Regions from separate parts of the Streptomyces sp. G45 genome, predicted to be linked through region 1. Evidence: riboswitches for the same ligand, from Rfam matches in the RefSeq annotation. Region 1 holds a riboswitch; each other region holds the start of a gene.

The links. Region 1 has a riboswitch for cyclic di-AMP ahead of ACOBQU_RS20335 (M23 family metallopeptidase). Riboswitches for the same ligand answer to the same signal wherever they lie in the genome.
Region 2: it holds a riboswitch for cyclic di-AMP, as region 1 does, so the genes downstream of both, ACOBQU_RS15225 (NlpC/P60 family protein) here and ACOBQU_RS20335 (M23 family metallopeptidase) in region 1, are expected to answer to the same signal.
Region 3: it holds a riboswitch for cyclic di-AMP, as region 1 does, so the genes downstream of both, ACOBQU_RS33530 (C40 family peptidase) here and ACOBQU_RS20335 (M23 family metallopeptidase) in region 1, are expected to answer to the same signal.
Region 4: it holds a riboswitch for cyclic di-AMP, as region 1 does, so the genes downstream of both, ACOBQU_RS22890 (transglycosylase family protein) here and ACOBQU_RS20335 (M23 family metallopeptidase) in region 1, are expected to answer to the same signal.

The regions. Positions count from the first base shown of each region.
Region 1 covers NZ_JBMUZU010000001.1:4,854,584-4,859,137, forward strand. Annotated here, with positions in the region: gene ACOBQU_RS20330 (PP2C family protein-serine/threonine phosphatase) at 1-1,177, shown strand, start outside; cyclic di-AMP (ydaO/yuaA leader) riboswitch at 1,413-1,593, shown strand; gene ACOBQU_RS20335 (M23 family metallopeptidase) at 1,605-2,711, shown strand; partial or broken gene ACOBQU_RS20340 (aldo/keto reductase) at 2,926-3,869, shown strand; gene ACOBQU_RS20345 (PrsW family intramembrane metalloprotease) at 3,872-4,554, opposite strand, start outside.
Region 2 covers NZ_JBMUZU010000001.1:3,763,177-3,767,730, reverse strand. Annotated here, with positions in the region: gene ACOBQU_RS15230 (hypothetical protein) at 1-100, shown strand, start outside; gene ACOBQU_RS15225 (NlpC/P60 family protein) at 292-1,569, opposite strand; cyclic di-AMP (ydaO/yuaA leader) riboswitch at 1,578-1,722, opposite strand; gene pcrA (DNA helicase PcrA) at 2,015-4,552, shown strand.
Region 3 covers NZ_JBMUZU010000001.1:7,877,362-7,881,915, reverse strand. Annotated here, with positions in the region: gene ACOBQU_RS33540 (ATP-dependent Clp protease proteolytic subunit) at 1-588, shown strand, start outside; gene ACOBQU_RS33535 (hypothetical protein) at 596-898, shown strand; cyclic di-AMP (ydaO/yuaA leader) riboswitch at 1,532-1,684, shown strand; gene ACOBQU_RS33530 (C40 family peptidase) at 1,688-2,164, shown strand; gene ACOBQU_RS33525 (DUF6328 family protein) at 2,312-2,881, shown strand; gene ACOBQU_RS33520 (ATP-binding protein) at 2,878-3,309, opposite strand; gene ACOBQU_RS33515 (helix-turn-helix domain-containing protein) at 3,575-4,435, shown strand; gene ACOBQU_RS33510 (DUF397 domain-containing protein) at 4,445-4,554, shown strand, end outside.
Region 4 covers NZ_JBMUZU010000001.1:5,424,905-5,429,458, forward strand. Annotated here, with positions in the region: gene ACOBQU_RS22880 (cytochrome P450 family protein) at 1-574, shown strand, start outside; gene ACOBQU_RS22885 (transglycosylase family protein) at 719-1,867, shown strand; cyclic di-AMP (ydaO/yuaA leader) riboswitch at 2,072-2,242, shown strand; gene ACOBQU_RS22890 (transglycosylase family protein) at 2,247-3,005, shown strand; gene eno (phosphopyruvate hydratase) at 3,283-4,554, shown strand, end outside.

The DNA.
Region 1 (4,554 bases):
ACGCCCTCCCGGCGCACGCCCTCCCGGCGCAGACCGCCCCTCCTCCGGGGCCCCCGGCCAGGGGGGCGCCGTGGGGGCTGAGCGTCGCACCCTCCCTCGGGAGCGGGCCCTCGTGCGGGCCCTGCCCCCGCTGCTCATCACCGCGGGCGTCGTCTTCGAAGCCCTCACCCCGCCCGAGTTCACCGCCTCCCCGCTGTTCGCCGCCGCGCCGCTGATCGCGGCCCCGTTCTCCTCGCTGCGCGGCACGCTCGTGACCGCCCTGGTGTCCTGCGCGGCCGTGCTCGCGCTGCGCCTGAACAGCGGCGCCGACGGCGACGTGGAGGTGCTCACCGGGCTCGCGACGATGCTGACCGTGGGCGCGCTCGCCGTCGTCATCAACCGCGTCGTCCGCCGCGGCGACGCCCGGCTCGCCTCCGCCCGCTCCATCGCCGAGGCCGCCCAGCGCGCCGTGCTGCCCCAGCCGGAGGCCCGCATCGGCGGCCTGGACGTCGCCGCGCGCTACGAGGCCGCGCAGGCCGACGCGTTCATCGGCGGCGACCTGTACGCGGTGCAGGACACCGCGCACGGCGTCCGCGTCATCGTCGGCGACGTACGCGGCAAGGGCATGGGCGCGGTGGCGGCGGTCGCCGTCGTCATCGGCGCCTTCCGGGAGGCGGCCGAGCAGGAGGCCACCCTGGAGGCGGTCGCGCAGCGCCTGGAGCGGGCGCTCGCCCGGGAGGGCACACGGCGCGACGGCCTGGACGCCTTCGAGGGGTTCACCACCGCCGTGCTCGCCGAGATCCCGCGCGGCGACGGCGTCGTACGCGTCCTCAACCGCGGCCACCCCGAGCCGCTGGTGCTGCGCGACGACGGGCGGATGTGCGTCCTGGCGCCGTCCGAGCCCGCGCTGCCGCTCGGCATGGGCGAGCTGGGCGGCTGGCCCGACCGAGCCGACGAGACGGAGTTCCCGCCCGGCTCCACGCTGCTGCTGTACACCGACGGGCTCACCGAGGCACGCGACGCGCACGGCGTCTTCTACGACCCCGTGGCCCGGCTCGGCGGCCGGGTCTTCGCGGGCGACGACGCCCCCGAGGCGCTCGTCTCGACGCTCGTGGCGGAGGTCATCGCACACACCGGGGGCGGCGCCACGGACGATCTCGCGCTGCTCGCGGTACGGCGGCCCCGTCACAGCCCGTGACTGATCCACGCCCCTGTGCTCCGCACTTGACGGGGCGTCAGCCGCGTACGGAGATCGAGTCCGGCGCGCAGCGTCACGAGGGCGGCTCAACTCGCCCCGTTCCAGGCGCTGATGTCCCGTTGTGTTCGTGGCGTAAGCGTTAACGATCAACCGGAACGGCTTGGAATACGGCCCCGCTGTCTATTAACGTTCGATAACGCAGCGCGGTCGTCCCAGCCGTCACGAGAGACGGCTCCGTGCGCACACGCCTAATCCCGCAAGGGAGCCGGGGAACCACCATCTTGGGGTGAATCGGGCTCTTCTCGCGTACGCGGTCTACGTCCCCCGTAGGCCCCCGCGTCCGCGCGGCCTGCCCGTAGGAGACCTTCCTGCTCCGAACCCGTCAGCTAACCCGGTAGGCGAGAAGGAAGGAAAGGAGTGCGCCCCAGTGGCGTCCAACCGGCCTGCTCCGCAAGCGCTTCAGGTGCCGAACGACGACCCGGCCACCGCCGGTCCCGGTGACTACCCCGGCTTCGCCGACACCGCCCCCTACGCCGCCTACCCCGGGCCCGATCAGCCCTGGGAGGAGTGGAACCCCACCGCGGAGTCCGTCCGGCCGGTGCGCGGCAAGCACCGCATCCACAAGAAGGGCGGCGGCGGCCTCGCCCGCAGCTCCACCGTCCTCGGCGTCGGCGTCATCGCCGCCGTCGGCGCGGGCGGCATCGCCACGGCGCAGGGCGGCAAGCCGCCGGTCTCCATCTCGCTGCCGGACGTGGCGTCCGCCGCCGAGTCGCTGCCCGGCGTGGGCTCCCTGATATCCGACGACGCGCCGTCGGCGCCGGAGACGGCCGCCGCGGCCGCGCCCCTCAGCTCCGCGGGCGTCCCCGACGCCGACGCCCAGCGGGGCGGCACCGACGCCGGTGAGGCGCTGCGCGCCCGCATCCTCCAGCAGGCCGAGAACCAGCGGCACCAGGCCGACGACGCCCTGCGCCAGCAGGCCCAGGACGCCGCCGTGCAGAAGGCCGCCGAGCAGGCCAGGGCCCAGCAGGGCAAGGCGGAGGCCGCCGCCAAGGCCAAGGCCGCCGAGGAGAAGCGGAAGAAGGAGGAGGCGGCCCGCAAGAAGCGCGAGGCCGAGCGCCTCGCCAAGCTCGCCAAGAGCTACGCGCTGCCCACCTCGTCGTACACCCTCACCTCCCACTTCGGCGACTCCGGCACCATGTGGTCCTCCGGCCACCACACCGGCCTCGACTTCGCCGCCCCCGCGGGTACCCTCCTCAAGGCCGTCCACACCGGCACCATCAAGGAGGCGGGCCTCGCCGGTGCCTACGGCTACCGCACGGTCCTGGAGCTGGAGGACGGCACCGAGATCTGGTACTGCCACCAGTCCTCGATGAGCGTCAGCGTCGGCCAGAAGGTCACCACCGGCCAGGTCATCGGCCGCGTCGGCGCCACCGGCAACGTCACCGGCGCGCACCTCCACATGGAGGTCCACACGAGCGGCGGCGGCACCGTCGACCCCCTCGCGTGGCTGCGCGACAAGGGCCTCACCCCCTAAGGCCTCACCCTCTAAGGGCCTTCCGGCCCCCCAAGGGACTCCCGGCCCCCAAGGCCCTCCCAGGTTCCGGCGGCCCTGGCGACGACCCCCCGACGTCAGGGCCGTCGGTCACGCCCCCGCGCCCCGACACCCGCGCCGCCCTCCGCCCCGCCCCGCCCCGCTTCCCGCGCCGGACACCGGAATTCCGCTGTCCGCAAGGGCGTTGATCACCCGTATGACCACTCTTCGCCCACTGGGCCCGTCCGACCTCGAAGTCTTCCCCTCGCCCTCGGCGGCAACGTCTTCGGCTGGACCGCCGACCAGGCGGAGTCCTTCGCCGTGCTCGACGCCTACACGGCCGCGGGCGGCAACTTCGTCGACACCGCCGACGTCTACTCCGCCTGGGTGGACGGCAACCAGGGCGGCGAGTCCGAGACCATACTCGGCCGGTGGCTGGCCGCGCGCGGCAACCGCTCCGACGTCGTCATCGCCACCAAGGTCGGCGCCCACCCCGACCACAAGGGCCTCGCCGCGGCCACCATCAAGTCCGCGGCGGAGGAGTCCCTGCGCCGCCTCGGCACCGACTACATCGACCTGTACTACACGCACTACGACGACCCGTCCGTGCCCGTCGAGGAGGTCCTCACCGCCCTCGACGAACTGGTGCGCGCGGGCAAGGTGCGCGCCATCGCCGCGTCGAACATCACCGCCGAGCGCCTCCAGGAGTTCCTGGACTTCTCCGACCGCGAGGGCCTGGTGCGGTACGTGGCGATCCAGCCGCACTACAACCTGGTCTCGCGCGACACCTACGAGGGCCCGCTCCAGGAGATCGCCTCCCGCTCCGGGCTCGCCGCCGTCCCGTACTACGCGCTCGCCTCCGGCTTCCTCACCGGCAAGTACCGCCCGGGCACCCAGGTCGACAGCGCCCGCGCGGGCAAGGCCGGGGAGTACCTGGCGACCGAGCGGGGCCGCCGGGTCCTGGCCGCCCTCGCCACGGTCGCCGAGGCCCGCGGCGCCGAGGTCGCCACGGTCGCCCTGGCCTGGCTCGCCGCCCAGCCGACCGTCGCGGCGCCGCTCGCCTCGGCCCGCACCGCCGCGCAGCTCCCCGCGCTCCTCGCCGTCGGCGACCTGGAGCTGACGCCGGACGAGCTGGCCGCCCTGACGTCGGCCGCCGCCTGACGTCAGGTGCGGTAGGGGTTGTACGGCGGCCCGGCCGGGGCGTACGCGTACGGATGGTGGTACGCGTACGGGGCGTACGGCGGCGGCACCAGGACCGGCGCCGTCGCCCGCGCCGCGTACACCAGGGCGGGGCCCGCCACGGCGCGCCGGGTCAGCAGGGCCCGCAGCAGCGCCCGCTCCCGGGTCACGAAGTCGGCCCCGGCCCGGCCCTCCCGGCCGCGGTGGCGCAGCAGCGCCAGGGCCGTCGCGTACGTCTCGTACTCGACGACGGTGCGCCCGGCGGGTCTGCCGAGGTGGTGCGCGGCGTAGTCGCGGGCCAGGGTGCGGGCGCGCATCGAGCCGAGCGCGTACGGCTCGGGCAGGGCGAACCAGCCCGCCGCCACGTACAGCGGCAGCACCTCGCGGACCAGGCGCAGCTCGCGCTGGCGCAGCCAGACGGCGAGCCAGGTGAGCAGCCCGAACAGGGGCAGCATGAACGCCGCGTAGACGACGAAGAAGCCGTACTCGCCGAGGCCCGCCGAGCCGTTCCAGAAGGCGTGCAGGCCCATGGCGAGGAGCAGGCCCGCGCAGGGCAGCAGCACGCGGCGCGCGGTGTGGCGCTCGGCGGCGGTGGCGGCGATGCCGAAGCCGATGCCGGTGAGCACGGTGAACAGCGGGTGCGCGAAGGGCGACATCACCACGCGGA
Region 2 (4,554 bases), 1.1 Mb from region 1:
GCGCGACGAGGAGAACCTCGACAAGAGCGGCAAGGCGATGTTCGGCGCGGTGGGCGCGCTCACGACGGCGAACATCTTCATCGCCGTCCTGTGGACCTGAGCGGACGGCCGCCGCGCGCGTGAGCGGGCCCGCACCCTGACAGGGGCGCGGGCCCGCCGTCGTATCGCCCTGCTCCCTGAGAAGGCGGGCCTCTCCGTAGGAGACGGGTCTCTTCGGAGACAGATCTCTACGGAGACGGGTCTCTACGGAGACGGGTCTCTACGGAGACGGGGCGCCGTCCGGCCGGAGGGTTACGCGGGGCGTGTCACGCTGTGGATCGGCATGGAGTAGATCGACTCGACGCGGACGTTCGCGCCGGGCTTCGGGGCGTGGATCATCTTGCCGTCGCCGATGTAGATCCCGACGTGGCTGATGTCGTCGTAGAAGAAGACCAGGTCGCCGCGCTTGGCGTTCGCCGCCGAGACCTTCGTGCCGACCTTCACCTGGTCCCAGGTGGTCCGCGGCAGCGAGATCCCCGCGGTCTTCCACGCGGCCTGGGTGAGCCCGGAGCAGTCGTAGGAGCCGGGCCCGGTGGCGCCCCACACATAGGGCTTGCCGATCTGCTGCTCGGCGAAGGCGATCACCTTCTCGGCCTTGGCGGCGTAACCGCTGTCCGTGCTGCCAGACCCGGAGCCGGACCCTGACCCTGTCCCTGAGCCGCCGTCCGAGCCGGACCCCGACCCTGACCCGGCCCCCGTCCCGGACCCCGACCCCGTACCGGAGTCCTGCTCCCGCTCCCGTTCGCGTTCCCGCTCGCGCCGCCGCTCCGCCTCCTCGGCCTTCCGCTCGCGCTCGGCCTCCGCCTGCTTGCGCGCGAGTTCGGCCGCCCTGCGCTGGGCCGCGGCCTCCTTCCGCTTCTCGATGGCGGCGAGCCGCGCCTTCTCCTCGGCGGTCAGCTTCGACAGGAGGCCGCGGGCCTCGCTCAGCTTGGTCTGGACGGTCCGCTTGCTCGTCCGCAGGTCGTCGCGGGAGTCCTGGAGCGACTTCAGGCTCTTGGCGGCCTTCGCGCGCTGCTTGGTCGCGGCGACGGTCTGCGTCTGGAAGTCGTCGACGGCCTTCTTCTGGCGGCTCGTGAGGCGGTCGGCGAGGTGGTTCTGGTCGAAGAACCCCTTCGGGTCGTCGGCGAGCATCATCGTGGCGGTCTCGGAGACGGTGCCGGTGCGGTACTGCGCGGCGGCGAAGGAGCCCAGCCGACGGCGGGCGTCGTTGAGGCGGTCGGTGCGGCGGGCCACGTCGTCCAGGAGGCGGTCGACCTTCTTGCGCTGCCGGTCGGTGCGCTCCTTGGCCGCGTTGTACCTCTGCGTGGCCGTGCCCGCCTGCCGGTAGAGGGCGTCGACCTTCCTCTGGACCTCTTCGAGGGACGGCTTGCCCGGCGCGGAGGGGGCGTGGGGGCGCGTGGGGGCGGACGGCGCGGCGTTCGCGCTCTGCGAGAGCAGGGCCACCGAGGTGAGGGCGGCCGTCGTGATGCCGAGGGCGGGGGTCGTGCGTATGCGGGCCGGGCGGCTGCGTGGCTTGCGGTGCGACGCCAAGGTCGGCGACTCCTTCCGTGGACCGCCTACCGGGTTAGCTGTCGGGTTCGGGCGGACGGATCGGAAGGCTGCCCTACCGTCCCGTACGGAGGTACGGGACCGATTCACCCCGGGATCGTGGTGGGTCCCCGGCTCCGGAAGCGTCACGTGACCGTGGCGTCACGCGGTGCGCCGGACTCGGCGGAGGCCGCGCGGTCCGGCGTGGTTCGCCGGTTGGGGGACGTGCGGCCCGCGGGGCACGCTAGCCAACTCCTGTGGCGCCGGGGAAGGTTGGTGTTCGATATGCCCGATACGTTTTCGTCGCGCTGCGGGGCCTGTGGCGCGACAGGGGGGCGCCATCGCATAGGGTGACCGCACGGTGACCGAGGGGAGTGGCCGGGGGCAGGGCGGGGTTGGCCGGAACCCGGGGCGGGTTGTCAGTGGGTCCGCCTAGACTCGGGAGGCGATGAGCAGCCTCTTTGACGACAGCTTCCTGGCGGACCTCACACCCCCACAGGGTGCCGAGGAGGAGCCCCCGCCGCCGCCCGAGGACAGCGCCCCGGAGACCGTTCCGGACGACCTGTTCGACGGGAAGTTCGACGCGCCCGTGGACCGGGACGCGTACTACCGGGACGGCGCCCCGCGCCCGGCGATCGACCCGGCCGCCCTCCTGGACGGGCTGAACGAGAACCAGCGCGCGGCCGTGGTGCACGCGGGCTCCCCGCTGCTCATCGTCGCGGGCGCGGGCTCCGGCAAGACCCGCGTCCTCACGCACCGCATCGCGTACCTGCTCGCCGAGCGCGGCGTGCACCCCGGCCAGATCCTCGCGATCACCTTCACGAACAAGGCCGCGGGCGAGATGAAGGAGCGCGTCGAGCAGCTCGTGGGCCCGCGGGCGAACGCGATGTGGGTGTCGACGTTCCACAGCGCGTGCGTGCGCATCCTGCGCCGCGAGTACAAGAAGCTGGGCTTCACGTCCTCGTTCTCGATCTACGACGCCGCGGACTCCAAGCGCCTGATGGCGCTGGTCTGCCGGGACCTCGACCTGGATCCGAAGAAGTTCCCGCCGAAGTCGTTCAGCGCCAAGATCTCCAACCTGAAGAACGAGCTGGTCGACGAGGAGGACTTCGCCGCCCAGGCCGCCGACGGCTTCGAGAAGACCCTCGCCCAGGCGTACGCGATGTACCAGTCGCGCCTCCGCGAGGCCAACGCCCTCGACTTCGACGACCTGATCATGACGACGGTCAACCTGCTGCGCGCCTTCCCGGACGTCGCCGAGCACTACCGCCGCCGCTTCCGCCACGTGATGGTCGACGAGTACCAGGACACCAACCACGCCCAGTACGCCCTCGTGCGCGAGCTGGTCGGCCCCTCCCGGCAGGACTCCGACGGCGAGGACGGCGGCGGGGGCGAAGGCGGTGGCGCAGGCGGGGCCGAGGGCCCGGCCGAGCTGTGCGTCGTCGGTGACGCCGACCAGTCGATCTACGCCTTCCGCGGCGCCACCATCCGCAACATCCTCCAGTTCGAGGAGGACTACCCGGACGCGACCACGATCCTCCTGGAGCAGAACTACCGCTCCACCCAGACGATCCTCAGCGCCGCCAACGCCGTCATCGAGCGCAACGAGTCCCGCCGCCCGAAGAACCTGTGGACCAACCAGGGCGCGGGCGCCCGCATCACCGGCTACGTCGCGGACACGGAGCACGACGAGGCCCAGTTCGTCGCCGACGAGATCGACCGCCTCACGGACGCGGGCGACGCCAAGGCGGGCGACGTCGCGATCTTCTACCGGACGAACGCGCAGTCCCGTGTCTTCGAAGAGATCTTCATCCGCGTCGGCCTGCCCTACAAGGTCGTCGGCGGCGTCCGCTTCTACGAGCGCAAGGAGGTCCGCGACGTCCTCGCGTACCTGCGCGTCCTCGCCAACCCGGAGGACGCGGTCCCGCTGCGCCGCATCCTGAACGTGCCCAAGCGCGGCATCGGCGAGCGCGCCGAAGCCATGATCGACGCGCTCGCGCAGCGCGAGCGGATCTCGTTCCCGCAGGCCCTGCGCCGCGTCGACGAGGCGTACGGCATGGCGGCGCGCTCCACCAACGCCGTCAAGCGCTTCAACACGCTGATGGAGGAGCTGCGGACCATCGTCGAGTCCGGCGCGGGCCCCGCCGTCGTCCTGGAGGCCGTTCTGGAGCGCACGGGGTACCTCGCGGAACTCCAGGCGTCCACGGACCCGCAGGACGAGACCCGCATCGAGAACCTTCAAGAGCTCGCCGCCGTGGCCCTGGAGTTCGAGCAGGACAGCAGCGCCGCCGCCGAGGGCGCGGAGGCCGCGGAGGGCGCCGCTCCGGCCGGGTCGCTCTCGGACTTCCTGGAGCGCGTGGCGCTGGTCGCCGACTCCGACCAGATCCCCGACGAGGAGGACGACGGCTCCGGCGTCATCACGCTGATGACGCTGCACACCGCCAAGGGCCTGGAGTTCCCCGTCGTGTTCCTCACGGGCATGGAGGACGGCGTGTTCCCGCACATGCGCGCCCTCGGCCAGACCAAGGAGCTGGAGGAGGAGCGCCGCCTGGCGTACGTGGGCATCACGCGCGCCCGGGAGCGGCTGTATCTGACCCGCTCGTCCATGCGCAGCGCCTGGGGCCAGCCGTCGTACAACCCGCCGTCGCGCTTCCTGGAGGAGATCCCGGAGGTGCACGTGGACTGGAAGCGGAAGGGCTCCGTCGGTGCGCCCGCCGCGTCCGGTCCGGCCGCGGGGGTCGCCTCGTCGCTGTCGTCGTCGCGTTCGCGCGCGGGCGGGGCGCAGGGCTTCGCCACGCGCCGGGCGGGCAGCGAGAAGCCCGTGGTGTCGCTCGCCGTGGGGGACCGGGTCACGCACGACCAGTTCGGCCTCGGCACGGTGGTCGCGGTGAAGGGCACGGGGGCGAACGCCGAGGCGTCGGTGGACTTCGGAGAGGGCAAGCCGAAGCGGCTGCTGCTGCGGTACGCGCCGGTGGAGAAGCTGTAGCC
Region 3 (4,554 bases), 3.0 Mb from region 1:
GAGCGCACCAGCTCCGGGGTGCGCACGTTGGATCCGTACTCGAAGCTCCTGGAGGAGCGGATCGTCTTCCTCGGCGCACCGGTGGACGACGTCTCGGCGAACGACGTGATGGCGCAGGTGCTGCACCTCGAATACGCCGCGCCGGACCGGGACATCTCTCTGTACGTCAATTCGCCGGGCGGCTCGTTCAGCGCGACGACGGCGATCTACGACACGCTGCGCTACACGTCCTGCGAGGTGGAGACCGTCTGCCTGGGCCAGGCCGCGGCCGCCGCCGCGGTGCTGCTCGCCGCGGGCACGCCGGGGAAGCGGTCCATCCTGCCGGGCGCCCGGGTGGTCCTCGGGCAGCCGGAGCTGCCCGAGCCGGTGCGGGGGCAGCCGACCGACCTGGAGATCCAGGCCGCCGAGCTGCGGCGGACCCGCGCCCTCCTGGAGGAGATGCTGGTCCGCCACACGGGGCGCAGCCCGGAGCAGGTCGCGGAGGACATCGAGCGCGACACCGTGCTCGACGCGGCGGCAGCGGTGGAGTACGGCCTGGTGGACCGGATCATTCCGAGCCGCAAGGGCACGCGCCCGGACGGAAGGTGAGGCTCCGGTGCTGCCGCCCGAACTGCCGCCGCTGCCCGCGCTCACCCGCGCCGAGGGCGAGCTGATCGACGCCTATCTGTCGGTGGTGGACCTCGTCGGCCGGATCAACCCGGCCCGCGCCGACACCACGTACGGCGGGCTGCGAGCCGCGCAGGCCCTGGTCAGCGGGGCCACACGGCTGCGGGACGCGCTGGCGCTCATGCACCAGCGGGGCGAGAGCGAGGTGCACGCCGAGACGCTGGCGCGGGCCCTGCGCGTCCTCGACGGGGAACGCCGCGCCAAGCGCGTGACGGTGCCACCGGGCCAGTGAATCGGAACCCCACCGACCCGTGACGCTTCCGCGCCCCCCTCGTTAACCCCGCAAGCCCCTCCGCCAGCGCCACGCACCGCACCGCGGGCCCCGCCCCCGGCACCGGACGGACCGGGGATCCGGCCCGCCCGGCGTCGGCGGACGGGCGCGCGGCGTGCCAAACCCGACGCCACCGGGACCCCGCTCCGCGCCGCCCGGAGAGGTGCGCCGGTACCACCGCTCCCTGTGAAGCGCGCCACGGCCGGGGCGCGCCCGCGCCGTCCGCCCGTTGCCGGTCCGGGCGGACGCGGCCCCGCGTCGGGTTACAGCCGGGAACCGACTACACGCAATCCCCTGTCCTGTGTAGTCGAGGGTCGGCAAACAGCACCTCAATAGATGGCCAACTCCCTTACGCGACAGCCGGAATCGGGCCTTCCGTCGCTGATCGGGCAATCACCAGCGAGTGTGACCTGAGACGCATTCGGCCTCTGTCCACCTGAACGGGTCAGTCGTGAGTAGCCTCACATACCGCCGATTCGGCTCGGCTTTTCGGCCTCTCTCGGGTGAAGATCCCTTCCGACGACAAGCCCCCGCCACAGGCGGCGGGGCGGTCCGGGCGGACGCCGAGTCCTGCCGCCGTCCGGATGCCCGGTCGACATCTGTGCACCGGCAGGAGTGGAGGACCCAGCACGGCGGGCCGCCCGGACAACCCGGACGGTCCTTGGGGTGAAGTCGCATGCGCGGCCGGGCATCTTCGCCTGCCCGAACCCGACAGGTCATCCTTCACAGGCGGCTGACGAAGGGTTGCGCATGACTGCGCTCAATCGTGTTCCGTCGCTGCTGACGAGGGCCGGTACGGCCTCGGCTCTGACGCTCGCCGCCGTCGGCGGCACCATCGTCGCCCCCGGGCTCACGTCGAGCGCGGAGGCGGCCACCTCGCACGGGACGAAGGCGCTGAAGGTCGCGGCGTCCAAGAAGGGATCGCCCTACCGCTACGGCGCCGTCGGGCCGAACCGGTTCGACTGCTCGGGACTGACTCTCTACTCGTACAAGCGCGTGGGCAAGAAGCTCCCGCGCACCGCCGCCCAGCAGTACAACAAGACCCGCCATGTGTCCGCCGCCAACCGCACCCACGGCGACCTGGTGTTCTTCCACTCCGGCCGGAACGTCTACCACGTGGGCATATACGCGGGTAAGGGCAGGATCTGGCACGCCCCGAAGACCGGCACCGTGGTGCGGCTCGAGAAGATCTGGACGAAGAACGTCTGGTACGGCAGGGTCCGCTGACCCCGAAGCACGACAGGGCCGACCGGCCCTGAGGGCGGGCGCCCCACCGCGCGGCGGTGGCGGCCCGCCCGGCTCCGGCCCCGGCGGCAACGCGCCGGGGCCCGGCCTGGGGGGCGTGGAGCCGCCCCGCACGGATACTCGTGGACCATGGCCGACCACGATCCCCCGCACTCAGCCCAGGACACCCCCGGCTCCCCGGCGCACAGCCGCGACCAGGCGCGCAGCGGCGACGAGACGCGGAGCCACGACCCCGCGCGGAGCCGCAACGAGACCCCGCTGGAGCGCGCCGACCGCAACTTCTCCGAGCTGCTCCAGGAGCTGAGGGTCACCCAGACCGGCGTACAGATCCTGTTCGCCTTCCTGCTCACGCTCGCCTTCTCGCCGCGGTTCCCCTCGCTCGACAGCGTGCAACGCGCCACGTACATCACCACCCTGCTGCTCGCGGTGGTCTCCGCCGCGCTGTTCACGGCGCCCGCCGCGCTGCACCGCGGGCTCTTCGGGCGCGGCGCGAAGCCGCTCATCGTGCGGGTGTCGTCACGGCTCGCCGCGGTCGGCCTCGGCGTCCTGACGCTCGCGCTCTCCGGGTCGGTGCTGCTCGTCGTCGACGTCGCGTCGAACCGCACGGGCGGTGTGTGCGCGGGCGCGGCCACGCTGCTGGTGTGCGCCGTGCTGTGGGGCGCGCTGCCCCGGGTCCTGGACCGCGACCGAACGAGCTAGCCCTGGACCGGGACCGACCACGGCAAGGTGATCCACACCGTCTTGCCGCCCTCCGGCGTGGGACAGACCGTGAGCCTGCCGCCGCACTCGGCGGTGAGCCAGCGGATGATGACCATCCCCCGGCCGTTGTCCTGCTGGACGGCGGCGGGCAGGCGCTTGGGGAAGCGCGGATGGCTGTCCGTGACGCCGATGCGCAGCCGCTCGTCCCGTTCGAGCCGGAGGTCGACCGTGAACGTGGGCGACAGGCCGAGCGTGTGCTGCACGGCGTTGGTGGCGAGCTCGGAGACGATGAGCCGTACGGTGTCGGCCACGTCCGCGCCTGCGGGCAGGCCCCACTCGGCGAGGACCTCTCCCACGTAGCTACGGGCGGCGGAGACCGAGACCGGATCACTCGGCAGGGTGACTGATGCTTCCTGGTGGTCTGCCATGGCGGTGCCGTCCCTTTCCCGCCGGGACCGGACTCCGACTCGCGGCGGAGGAAACGCGGAAGAACCCTGAGGGCGGTCCCGGAGCTGGTGCTTTGCGCCAGAGTGCCACTCCGAAGGCGGTCACGTGCGGCGATCCACCGAGATGTGCATATATCTGTCGCTCGAAGCGGTGAACTCTGCGACGGCAGACCGTATTTGGGCGCCAGACTGGCGGTTCCCCCACCGTTCCCCACGGTTGGCGCGAAACGTCCGGAAGGAGTCGGACATGCAGTACGGCCCCGCGGTGCGCCGCCGCAAACTCGGCGCGGAATTGCGGGCGCTGCGCACCGGGGCCGGGCTCACCAGTGGCGCCGCGGCCTCACTCGTCGGCTGGCACCAGTCCAAGGTCAGCCGGATCGAGACGGGCCGCAGCGGAGTCAAGGCCGCGGACGTGCGGTTGCTGCTCGAAGCGTACGAGGTGCGCGATCCGCACCTGCGCGAGCTGCTCGTCGCGCTCGCGGGCGGGGACGACGAGGACGGGCGGCACCACTGGTGGCACGCCTACCGGGGCCTGCTGCCGCCCGCGTACCGGGACTTCATCAGCCTGGAGTCGCAGGCCTGCCGGGTGCGTTCGCTGGAGAACGCCGTGGTCCCCGGCCTGCTCCAGACCCCCGAGTACGCCCGCGCGGTGACACGTGCCGCGCTCGGCGGGCTGCCCGACGACCAGGTGGAGGCGCTGGTCCAGGTACGGCTCGCGCGCCAGGACGTGCTGCGCGGCGAACCGCCGCTGGAACTGGGCGTGATCCTCGACGAGGCGGTGCTGCGGCGGCCGGTGGGCGGCCCCGAGGTGCTCGCGGGACAGCTCCGGCGGTTGCTGGAGGCGGCGGAGCTGCCGCACGTCCGGCTCCAAGTGCTGCCGTTCGCGGCCGGTGAGCACATCGGCGTCAGCGGCCCGTTCGTAATTCTCTCCTTTCCGAACATTTCTGATCTGGATGTGGTCGTTCTCGACCATTTGACGAGTAGCCTCTACCTCGAACGGAAAGAAGACCTCAGGGCGTACACCAACGCCTTCAACTCTCTCCAGGGACAGGCGCTTTCCGTTCAGGATTCAATGGACTTCATCGCCGGATTAGGTCACGGCGCGTAAGGAGGCACTATGACTGCACTGCCTCGGTACGTTCCCTCCAGCATGTCTCTCAGGGACGCGCGGTGGCGGCGCAGCAGCCGCAGCACAGGAATGAACAACTGCGTGGAGACGGCCCCGCT
Region 4 (4,554 bases), 570 kb from region 1:
CGAGCACCTGACCGAGAACGAGGCCGCCGCGATGGCGTTCATCCTCCTCTTCGCCGGGTTCGAGACCACCGTCAACCTCATCGGGAACGGCACATACGCGCTGCTCACCCACCCCGACCAGCGCGAGACCCTGCAGAAGTCCCTCGACGCGGGCGACACGGGCCTGCTGGAGACCGGCATCGAGGAACTGCTGCGCTACGACGGGCCCGTGGAGCTGGCCACCTGGCGGTTCGCCACCGAGCCGCTGCGCATCGGCGGGCAGGACATCGCCGTCGGCGACCCCGTCCTGGTCGTGCTCGCCGCCGCCTACCGCGACCCGGACCGCTTCCCCGACCCCGACCTGCTCGACCTGGCGCGCCGCGACAACCAGCACCTCGGCTACGGCCACGGCATCCACTACTGCCTCGGCGCGCCGCTCGCCCGCCTGGAGGGCCAGACCGCGCTCGCGACCCTGCTCCGCCGCCTACCGGACCTCCAACTCGCCGTAGAACCGGAGGAGTTGAGGTGGCGTGGCGGGCTCATCATGCGCGGCCTGCGGACCCTGCCGGTGGAGTTCACTCCGCGCGCACGCTGACACGCCGTCAAAGCTGTGACTTTCACGTGATCTGCGCTGCATCGACTTGTGACTGACGTTCGACTGCGGCTACGTTCACGACGACTCGGCACCCTGACGCACCACGTGCCGCAGTCGTCCTGTCGTCGCGCGAAAGGCATCTGCATGCTCTCCGGCCAAGGCCGTCACCGCCGTCCCCGTCAGGCCCCGGCGATCGTCGTCGCCGCGGGAGTCACCGGCTCCGCCCTCGCCCTGCCGCTGTTCGCCGCCACCGGCGCGAGCGCGGCGGACGCGGGCACCTGGGACCGGGTCGCGGACTGCGAGAGCGGCGGCGCGTGGAGCGCGGACGAGGGCAACGGCTACTACGGCGGCCTCCAGTTGTCCCAGGAGACCTGGGAGGACTACGGCGGCCTCGCCTACGCGCCGAGCCCCGACCAGGCCAGCCGCTCCCAGCAGATCGACATCGGCGAGAAGGTCCTCGCCGACCAGGGCCCGAAGGCCTGGCCGCACTGCGGCCCCGCGTCCGGCCTCAGCAAGGGCGGCGAGAAGGCCGACGTCGACCCGGGCCTGCCGGTCACGCCGGAGCGCTCCAGCGGGTCCGCCGACGGTTCCTCCGGCGGCGGCAAGGACGGCGGCAAGGACGGCGGCAAGGAGACCTCCGGCGAGGCGTCCCGCGACGGCGCGGACTCCGACGGTTCCCGCGACGCGCGAGACAAGGATCACGAAGCCGGTGACACCGCCCGCGAGGACAAGGGCGAGAGCAAGGGCACCGGCAAGCACCGCAAGCCCGACGCGGACACCGGGGCCGACGGCGCCGACCAGGACGCCGACAAGGACGCCGACCAGGACACCGGCAAGGACGGCGAGCGGACCCGGCCCGGGAAGGGCGACGCGACGCCGCCCGGCGACTCCGAGCGCCCTGAGCGCCCCGAGGGCTCCGAGGACCCCGCCGACGCCCCCTCCGGGCGCCACCGCGGCCCCAGCGGCGACCCCTCCGCGCCCGGCGGCCCGGACGCCACGGAGGGCCGCGCGGGCGGCGCCGCGGACGGCTCCGACGGCGGCGGGCGGCACGCCTCGCGCGGCGAGGCGCGGGGCGAGGGTGGCGCGCGGGACACGGGCGACGCCCGTGGCACCTACACGGTCCGCTCCGGCGACAACCTCTCAACCATCGCCGACACCCACGACCTTGACGGCGGCTGGTCCTCCCTCTACGAGGGCAACAAGAACACCGTCGGCGGCGACCCGGACCTCATCCTGCCCGGTCAGCGGCTCGAACTGGGCGAGGGCCAGGCTGCGGACGCAGCGCGGAAGTAGAGGTTCCGGGGCTCCAGTTGGCGGTCGACTTGGCCGTTAATGTCCGGTTTAAAGATGGTGAGGGGCAAGTGAGAGATGGGTCTCAGAGGCCCTGATCGTCTTTGAAATTCGGGCGATTGCCTGTCTACGGTCAGGACCGCTCGCCACAGCGGGCCCCGCCGGTCGGTACGCCGAATCCTGCCAACGGCCGGACGGGAACAGTCGTCGCTTCGAGCGCCGAAGGCAGGAGCGGGGGACCCAAGGTAAGCGCCGGGCCCGGCCGTTGAGAGACGGCCAGGAACGGCTAGGGGTGAAGCCGCGCGCTAGGACGCGCGGCCGGGCAACTGACCGGCCCGAACCCGACAGCTCACCTCGCAGGCGTCGGTGAGGGGATCACTCCATGCTGCGTTCCGGCAAGGGCAAGCACCGCCGTCCGACCAAGCTCGACAAGGCCACCCGTGCCGCCACCGTCGTCGGTGTCACCGGCGCCGCCGTCGCCGCTCCGCTGATGGCCGCGGGCACCGCCAACGCCGCCACCGCCTCCGAGTGGGACCGCGTCGCCCAGTGCGAGTCCGGCGGCAACTGGTCGATCAACACCGGCAACGGCTACTACGGCGGCCTCCAGTTCTCGGCCTCCACCTGGGCCGCGTACGGCGGCACCCAGTACGCGCCGACCGCCGACAAGGCCACCAAGGCCCAGCAGATCGCCATCGCCCAGAAGGTCCTCGCGGGCCAGGGCAAGGGCGCCTGGCCGAAGTGCGGCGTGGGCCTGTCCAGCGCCCCGTACAACGGCGGCGGCGCCACCCAGCAGCAGCCGCAGCAGCAGACCCAGCAGCAGCACCAGCAGCGCCCGCAGCAGCAGGCCCAGCCGCAGCAGCAGGCTCAGCCCCAGCAGCAGCCGCAGCAGCAGGCCAAGCCGCAGCCGCGCCCGCAGCAGGCCGCCCCGCAGCAGGCCGCCCCGAAGACCGTCCAGACCCCGACCGGCAAGGTCGTCAAGAAGGGCGACGGCGAGTACAAGGTCGAGTCCGGCGACACCCTCTCCAAGATCGCCGCGGAGCACGGCGTCAAGGGCGGCTGGCAGAAGCTCTACCAGCTCAACGACGACATCGTCGACGACGCGGACGTCATCTACCCGGGCCAGCAGCTGCACCTCAGCTGACCTCCGGGGCCCCGCCCGCCCCGGCCCCCGGCCGGTGGCCTCCCGTCCCCACGGGCTCACCGCCCCGGTGCGCGCACCCGCTGCCGCGCCGGGGCGGTACCTTTTGTTGCGTAGGCTTTTGTTCCGTACGCAAACTTTTGTGCCCGGGTTCCGTCCAAGGGCTGGGCGGTCGGCTGGCCGATGCCCCGGAGCCGGTTAGGCTCGTGTCGCGGGGGCCAGCGCGGCCCCCTGGAACACCCGCGCACCCCGCGTACCCCGCGTCACATCCCAGAAGGAGATGCTCGTGCCGTCCATCGACGTCGTCGTAGCCCGGGAAATCCTGGACTCCCGCGGCAACCCCACGGTCGAGGTCGAGGTCGGCCTCGACGACGGATCCACCGGCCGTGCCGCCGTCCCGTCCGGCGCCTCCACCGGCGCCTTCGAGGCCATCGAACTGCGTGACGGAGACGCCAACCGCTACGGCGGCAAGGGCGTCGAGAAGGCCGTCCTCGCCGTGATCGAGCAGATCGGCCCGGAGCTGGTCGGCTACGACGCCACCGAGCAGCGCCTGATCGACCAGGCCATGTTCGACCTGGACGCCACCGACAACAAGGGCTCCCTCGGCGCCAACGCCATCCTCGGCGTCTCCCTCGCCGTGGCCCACGCCGCCTCCGAGGCGTCCGACCTGCCGCTCTTCCGCTACCTGGGCGGCCCGAACGCGCACCTGCTCCCGGTGCCGATGATGAACATCCTGAACGGCGGGTCCCACGCGGACTCCAACGTCGACATCCAGGAGTTCATGATCGCCCCGATCGGCGCGGAGTCCTTCTCCGAGGCCCTGCGCTGGGGCGCCGAGGTCTACCACACGCTGAAGAAGGTCCTGAAGAACAAGGGCCTGTCCACCGGCCTCGGCGACGAGGGCGGCTTCGCCCCGAACCTGGAGTCCAACCGCGCCGCCCTCGACCTCATCGTCGAGGCCATCAAGCAGGCCGGTTACGTCCCCGGCGAGCAGATCGCGCTCGCCCTCGACGTCGCCGCGTCCGAGTTCTACAAGGACGGCGCCTACGAATTCGAGGGCAAGTCCCGCTCGGCCGCCGAGATGACCGAGTACTACGAGGAGCTGGTCTCCGCGTACCCGCTGGTCTCCATCGAGGACCCGCTGTACGAGGACGACTGGGACGGCTGGAAGATCATCACCGAGAAGCTGGGCGAGAAGGTCCAGATCGTCGGCGACGACCTCTTCGTCACCAACCCCGAGCGCCTCCAGCGCGGCATCGACGAGAACGCCGCCAACGCCCTGCTCGTCAAGGTCAACCAGATCGGCTCCCTGACCGAGACCCTGGACGCCGTCGAGCTGGCCCAGCGCAACGGCTTCAAGTGCATGATGTCCCACCGCTCCGGCGAGACCGAGGACGTCACCATCGCCGACCTCGCCGTCGCGGTGAACTGCGGCCAGATCAAGACCGGCGCCCCGGCCCGCTCGGACCGCGTCGCCAAGTACAACCAGCTGCTCCGCATCGAGGAGATCCTCGACGACGCGGCGGTGTACGCGGGCCGCTCGGCGTTCCCG